Regions from separate parts of the Brucella tritici genome, predicted to be linked through region 1. Evidence: riboswitches for the same ligand, from Rfam matches in the RefSeq annotation. Region 1 holds a riboswitch; the other holds the start of a gene.

Region 1 (3,823 bases):
TCGCGCAAGGCAGCCTCATCAATCTGGATCATAGCCGCTCCGGCCTTTTCAAGATCGATCACCTCGTCGCGGATGGCAAATGCGATCTGGCGGCAGGTTTCAGCGCGTGGAATATCGTCACGAACGAAAGACCAGTTCAGGATCGTCACAGGCCCCGTCAGCATGCCCTTGACGGGGCGTGAGGTCAGGGACTGGGCATATTTCCACCATCCGACGGTCATCGGTTCGGGGCGCGAAACGTCTCCGAAGATGATCGGCGGGCGAACGTAGCGCGATCCGTAGCTTTGAACCCATGCATGTTTGGTGAAAGCGAAGCCCGATAGCTTTTCGCCAAAGTACTGCACCATGTCGTTTCGTTCGAACTCGCCATGAACCAGAACATCGAGATCGATTTCTTCCTGCCAGCGGATGGCCGCTTCGGTGGCCCTGCGAATGAAGGTTTCATAGTCGCTGTCGCTGATTTCTCCCTTGTTGTGAGAGGCGCGGGCTCTGCGGACCTCAGCGGTCTGTGGAAAAGAACCGATTGTCGTGGTGGGAAAGCGCGGCAGGCCAAGCCTGTCACTCTGCAACCTCTGGCGTTTACCAAAAGCGCTGGTACGCTTTTTCATACTGCTTTCAACAGATGCAACGCGCTGTTCAACAGCCTTGTTGTGAACCTTGGCCGACGCTGCACGCGCTGCGATGGCCTCGCTTGCGGCCTTGAGCTGTGGCAGAACAGTACTTTTCCCGGATGCCAATGCCTGTCCCAGAACGGCCAGTTCTTCAAACTTCTGGGCTGCAAAGGCCAACCAGTTCTTCAGATCGGCGTCGAGATCGGCTTCAAGCGTCAGGTCGATCGGTATATGAAGCAGCGAGCAGGAAGGCGCGATTTCAACGGATTGCGGACCACGTCGCTCGATGACCGGCTGCACCTCGTCAATGATCGAAACGAGGTCCGTGCGCCAGATATTGCGACCGTCGATCACGCCGAGAGAAAGGATTTTTTCCGGAGCGAGTTTCGATACGACTTCGGAAAGTTGCTTCGGTGCCCGGGCAAGATCGACATGCAGGCCGGCCACTGGCAGGGATATGGCGGTATCGAGGTTGGCACCCAGCGCTCCAAAATAGGTTGTGAGCAAAATTTTTGGCCCGGATACTGATGTCAAACGCTTATAGGCGAGTTCGAATGCAGCCAGCTCGTTGGGAATGAGATCGAGTACGAGTGCCGGTTCATCGATCTGCACCCAATCGGCGCCTGCAACAGTAAGTTCTCGCAGCAATTGTTCGTAGACAGGCAGAAGCTTTGGTAAAAGCGCTATGGGATTGAAGCCGTCGGAAGTCGATTTTGCAAGCTTCAGGAACGTCACCGGGCCAAGAATGACAGGGCGCGTGTGAATGCCCAAAGCCTTGGCTTCCAGAAAATGGTCGATAATCCTGGTGCTGGAAAGCCTGAATTCCTGATCGTCGGAGAGTTCCGGGACCATGTAGTGATAATTTGTGTCAAACCACTTGGTCATTTCCATCGCGGTTATGCCATGGCCATGATGGGCATGCCCGCAGGAATCCACTTCCCCCTGACTTCCGCGCGCCATTGCGAAATAGGTGTCGAGTGAGACTTCGCCGCCGTTCCACCCGTAACGAGCCGGAATTGCGCCGACCGTGACCACCATATCCAACACGTGGTCGTAAAGCGAAAAGTCGTTGGACGGAATTTTCACGATGCCCTGATCGCGTTGCTCTTTCCAGTTGGCGGCGCGCAAGGCACTGGCGATAGTCAGCAACTCCGTTTCAGATGATTTCCCGGCCCAATAGGCTTCAAGCGCGAATTTCAATTCGCGGCGCCGACCGATGCGCGGTACGCCCAAGGTGGCTGTTGTGATGGTAGCTTTAGACATGACTGCATAACCCCGATACAAGTTGGGGGCGAGGTCATTTGAATGTGCGTGACACAAACCGGCCTCAGGAAGCTGGTTGTAAATGCGACACATCAGGACACCCCGCCCATGGACGATATATGTCGGGGCAGGTCTCCTGGCTTACGGGTCATCGCCTCTATTCGCCTTCCCGGATTTGCACCAGTGGCGTCATGAATATCGGCTCGCCGCTTACAGTTGCGGGGGCAGCTCCGGCCTTGCCATAAGGCGCACCGGCTTCCCTCTTAGCTTCACCAGACCATTCCGGTGAAGAACCACGACAAAATCCAGTCTGTCGCAATTGCGTGTGAGTGTCAATATTACATAAAGAAATGTTTATATCTTTACATCATTATTTGATCTGAATTAGGCGAGCCGCCAGTTGCAACGGATTCAGGTCGTTGGGTATTGCTGCCGGATAGACGCTCTCATTGCCGGAGGAGAACAGGCATTGTTGGGCGGCAAGCAGTGTAGGAAATCAACGCGACGCGGCGATTACAGCAGCATTTCCCCATCCCGCACGAACTTGTGTAATTTTTGACGTTTACGGAAACGTCAAAGTAGGTTAGCTTCGATCCGGAATTGATCGGGTGAGTGCGGATTCCGTGAGACGCTCGGTCGAAAAAGCGGCAAAAATGGCTATTTTCGCAGGAAATCATCCCTTTTTGTTGCAACATGCGCGCTGTCACAACGTTTTGCTATAATGTGGCATGCAGGCATGAAACGCGGTTACGGGCTCGTTCCAGCCATCGCGGAACGGCTCAGGTGGTGAATTTGGAGGATTTCTATGCCGAGCTATCGCGCGCCAGTTGAGGATACCAATTTCGTTCTCAACGACGTTCTGAATTATCAGCGCTACAACAACCTGCCGGGCTTTGCCGACGCGTCGCCCGATGTCGTCGAGGCAATCCTGTCTGAAGGCGCGAAGCTCGCCGAAGGCACCCTGTTCCCGGTCAACCAGACCGCTGATCGAGAAGGCTGCAAGCGTCATTCGGACGGTTCGGTGACGACGCCGAAGGGCTACAAGCAGGCTTATGATCTGTATCGTGAAGGCGGCTGGCTTGGTCTCGCTGTGCCCGAACAATATGGCGGACAGGGGCTTCCCTATCTCCTGCACACGGCTGTCGGCGAATATATGTCGTCGGCCAATATGGCGCTCACCATGTATCCGGGCCTGACACAGGGCGCGATTGCCGCGATCCTGACCCACGGCACCGATGAGCAGAAGGACACCTATCTGCCGAAGATGGTGGAAGGCACCTGGACCGGCACCATGAACCTGACCGAACCGCATTGCGGTACGGATCTGGGCCTGCTGCGCACCAGCGCCACGCCACAGCAAGACGGCAGCTACAAGATTTCTGGCCAGAAGATTTTCATCTCGGCTGGCGAACACGATATGTCGGAAAACATCATCCATCTGGTGCTGGCCCGTATCGACGGCGCGCCGGAAGGTGTGAAGGGCATTTCGCTGTTCATCGTGCCGAAGTTCATTCTTGATGCCGATGGCAATCCGGGCGAGCGCAATGGCGTTTCCTGCGGTTCCATCGAAGAAAAGATGGGCATTCACGGCAATGCCACCTGCGTCATGAATTATGACGAGGCAAAGGGCTTTCTGATCGGCGAGGCGCATAAGGGCCTGCGCGCCATGTTCACGATGATGAACGAAGCGCGGCTTGGTGTGGCGCTGCAGGGCCTTTCGATCGCCGAAACCGCTTACCAGAATGCTGCTATCTATGCGCGTGAGCGCATTCAGGGTCGTGCGCTTTCGGGTGCCGCAGCACCGGACAAGAAGGCCGATCCGATCATCGTGCATCCGGATATTCGCCGCAACCTCATGAACATCCGCGCTTTTAACGAAGCCGGTCGCGCGCTTATCCTCTGGACGGCACTCAATTCCGATATTGCCCATCGTGCAGGCGATGAAGCGG
Region 2 (3,823 bases), on a different contig from region 1:
TCAATCTGGAGATACGCTACCGCTATAATCCCGATGTGCAAAGCCTCGTGGCAATGGTGCCGGCGGTCATTCCGTTGCTGCTGCTCATGATCCCTTCGATGCTGGCAGTGTTGAGCGTGGTTCGCGAAAAAGAATTGGGGTCGATTATCAATTTTTACGTGACGCCCGTGACGAAATTCGAGTTTCTATTCGGCAAGCAACTGCCCTATATCGGGCTGGCATTTTTGAATTTCCTGATGTTGACAGCCTTTGCGGTGTTTATTTTCAGGGTGCCGTTCACAGGGAGTTTTCCGACTTATGCGCTGGCGGCGCTGCTTTATGTCACGATCGCGACCGGCATGGGGCTGGTGCTGTCCACCTTCATGAACAGCCAGATCGCAGCGATCTTCGGAACGGCGCTTCTGACACTCATTCCGGCTGTGCAGTATTCCGGTATCATTGACCCCGTATCGTCGCTGCAAGGTGCGGGCGCGTTCATCGGTAAAATCTATCCGGCGACCTATTTCGTAACCATTTCGCGCGGGGTTTTCTCCAAGGCCTTGGGGTTCGCCGATCTCGCAGGTTCGTTTTTGCCGCTGCTGATTGCGGTGCCGGTTCTCATGGCGCTCGCTATCGTTCTTCTTAAGAAACAGGCGAGCTAAGATGCGGATATCCAACATATTCCAGCTTGGCGTGAAGGAACTGCGCGGTCTGGCGCGCGATCCAATGCTGCTGATCCTGATCGTCTATGCTTTTACGCTTGCAATTTATACGGCTTCCAAGGCGATGCCTGAGACTCTCAACAATGCGGCGATAGCTATTGTCGATGAAGATCAGTCGCCTGTTTCGAGCCGGATCACGACGGCATTTTATCCGTCATATTTCGTACCGCCGAAGCTGATTTCGTCCTACGAAATGGATGCCCGGATGGATGAGGGGCTTGATACATTTGCACTGAACATACCGCCGAATTTCCAGCGTGATCTTTTGGCTGGCCGTTCGCCGACCATTCAGCTCAATGTCGATGCAACCCGAATGAGTCAGGCCTTTACCGGTGGCGGCTATGTGCAGTCGATTGTGTCGAGTGAGGTGAGCGAATTCCTCAATCGCTATCGCGGTAGTGCACAAACGCCCGTCGAACTCAATCTCAGGGCGAGGTTCAATCAGGATTTGAACAAGGGGTGGTTCGGGGCGATCAACAATGTGATTTCATCGGTTACGATGCTATCGATCATCCTGACGGGGGCCGCACTTATTCGGGAACGCGAACACGGAACCATAGAACATCTATTGGTGATGCCAGTGACGCCGGTTGAAATCATGGTCAGCAAGATTTGGTCCATGGGGCTGGTCGTGCTGGTTGCCTCGGCGTTTGCACTGGTTTTCGTGGTGCAGGGGCTGCTTGCCGTTCCGATCTATGGGTCGGTGTCGCTGTTTCTCGTTGGTGCAGCGCTCCAGCTTTTCGCAACGACCAGCCTTGGTATTTTTCTGGCCACTGCGGCTGGGTCAATGCCGCAGTTTGGAATGTTGCTGATGCTGGTGCTTTTGCCTTTGCAGGTGCTTTCGGGAGGGACAACGCCCCGGGAAAGCATGCCTGAAATCATCCAGACAATCATGCTGGCAGCGCCGAATACGCATTTCGTCATATTGGCGCAATCGATCCTGTTTCGCGGAGCAGGGCTGGGTGTTGTCTGGCCGCAATTCCTGGCACTGATCGTCATTGGCTCGGTGTTGTTTTATTTTGCGCTCCAGCGTTTCCGCGCATTCCTGCGATAGGAAAATTCTTTGAAAACAGGAGGCTGAATCCATTCCTTGTGAATGTGATTCAGTTTTCTGTGCCGGATTGCGCTTCAGCGGAGTTGCGAATCCTTAACCATGTTGCTATCGCAATTCTCAGGAAACGGTTCCGCTATTGAGGCGGATGAAAAGGGAACACGGTGAAGCCATTCTGGCTGATGCCGCGACTGCCCCCGCAACTGTAACCGGAGAGCTATCCTCCACAGCCGCGTAAGCGGTGAAAGCCACTGAGAGCAGTCGATGCACTCGGGAAGGCGGAGGGAAAGCGACGACCCGGAAGTCAGGAGACCTGCCGTATCCGGTCACCCATGCATGGATACGGGGTGTGTCCAGGCGCGGCTGTCCGTGGCGGTGACATTGTTGAAATGTTGCCGTCGGGAAGAGGGGCACTTCAGTGCCATGATTACTTCAACCTGCGGTGCGAGGAAAAGCCGGTATCGGTCTCCGGTCCGGCGGGTTGAGGGAAAATGCATCTTTTGAAATCATCTGTTCTATTGGTATCGGCCAGTGTTCTTGCGCTGCCGTCCACGACGCTTGCTCAGAGTCTGCCAGACAGCGATGGTAGTGTCGTCCTTGATACAATCGTGATCACGCCCTTGCGTCGCGCATCTTCGCTGCAGCGCTCGACCTCGTCCGTGACTGTGATCGATTCAGCGGACATAGAACGCTCGGCAGCCCCGGATCTGCAGTCGCTGCTGAAGTCCTATAGTGGGGTTTCCATCAAGACGAATGGAGGGCAGGGGTCATCTTCGGATATCTACATGCGCGGCATGTCGTCCAAGCAGACGGTCGTTCTCATCAATGGCGTGCGCACAGCGTCGGCGACAAGCGGTGCAACCGCGCTTGCAAACATCCCTCTGAGTTCCATCGACCGTGTTGAAATTGCTAAGGGCGCTCATTCGGCGCAATACGGCGCCGATGCCATGGGTGGGGTGGTCAATATCATCACCAAGCAGGGCGGTGCCTGCGGTGAGCGCTCCTGGTGTGGCAGCCTTTCTACCGGTGTCAGCCACCCATGGGGTGGGTATGCGTCCGGGTCCATTCAGGGACGGAGCAACGACGGTGTCGACTATGCCTTCGGTGCAGCCATAACCGGCACGCAAGGATATGACTTCACCACATCGGATGCCTATGGCCATGAACCTGATCGCGATGGATTTCTGCAGGGCTCTTTCAATTTTGCGCTGTCGAAGGATTTCGACTGGGGTAAAATTTATGCGGACGGTCTCCTTAGCCGAGGGCGCAATCAGTATGATGCCAAGGCACCATCACCGAACCAGGCCGATAGTGCCGCATTTACCGGCAAGATCGGAACACGCATCGATCATACGGCGGATTGGTCATCGACACTGGAATTCAGCACCGGTATCGACAACAGCCGTAACTTTCGGAAAGGCGTGAGCGGTTCGGATCGGTTTGAAACCAAGCGGTATGGTGTCTTTGCCTCGACTGAAAAGAGTTTCGACACCGGCAAGGTCAACCACACCGTGACCGCTGGTGTGGAAGCTTACCGCGAGGAGATCAATACCACCGTTGCTTATGATGAAACCAGCCGCGATATGGCTGCTGTATTCGGTCAATATTCGCTCGAATATGAGGCGCTGCGTTTCGATGGCGGGCTGCGTTACGACCATAACAGCCAGTTCGGCGATGTCGTGACCTATAATCTGGGTACGAGTTATGAAGTGCTGCCAGACCTTGTTTTACGGTCATCCTATGCCACGGGTTTTCGGGCACCAACCTTCAACGAACTCTATTATCCGGGCTTCGCCAACCCTGATTTGCAGCCGGAAAAGTCCCGTTCGTATGAAGTTGGCTTGAACTGGCAGGCTACGGCTTCGACAAGCCTTGATCTGGCGTTCTATCAGACATGGTTGCGCGATGCGATCATGAGCACCGCGCCATCCTATCTGCCTTACAATGTTGCCAGCGCGAAGGTTACGGGTTTCGAAGCCACATTGGCGCATCGTTTCGATGATCGCTGGGGCGTCAAGGGATCGGTCGATCTGAAGCAGCCAATCGATGAAGATACGGACCAGGATCTTCC

What was found. Region 1 has a riboswitch for cobalamin ahead of metE (5-methyltetrahydropteroyltriglutamate--homocysteine S-methyltransferase). Riboswitches for the same ligand answer to the same signal wherever they lie in the genome.
Positions count from the first base shown of each region.
Region 2: another riboswitch for cobalamin. It lies ahead of F9K94_RS04170 (TonB-dependent receptor domain-containing protein); the one in region 1 lies ahead of metE (5-methyltetrahydropteroyltriglutamate--homocysteine S-methyltransferase).

Region 1 covers NZ_WBVY01000004.1:570,488-574,310, reverse strand. Annotated here, with positions in the region: gene metE (5-methyltetrahydropteroyltriglutamate--homocysteine S-methyltransferase) at 1-1,874, opposite strand, end outside; cobalamin riboswitch at 1,984-2,187, opposite strand; gene F9K94_RS17190 (acyl-CoA dehydrogenase C-terminal domain-containing protein) at 2,680-3,823, shown strand, end outside.
Region 2 covers NZ_WBVY01000001.1:834,964-838,786, reverse strand. Annotated here, with positions in the region: gene rbbA (ribosome-associated ATPase/putative transporter RbbA) at 1-641, shown strand, start outside; gene F9K94_RS04175 (ABC transporter permease) at 643-1,755, shown strand; cobalamin riboswitch at 1,864-2,087, shown strand; gene F9K94_RS04170 (TonB-dependent receptor domain-containing protein) at 2,244-3,823, shown strand, end outside.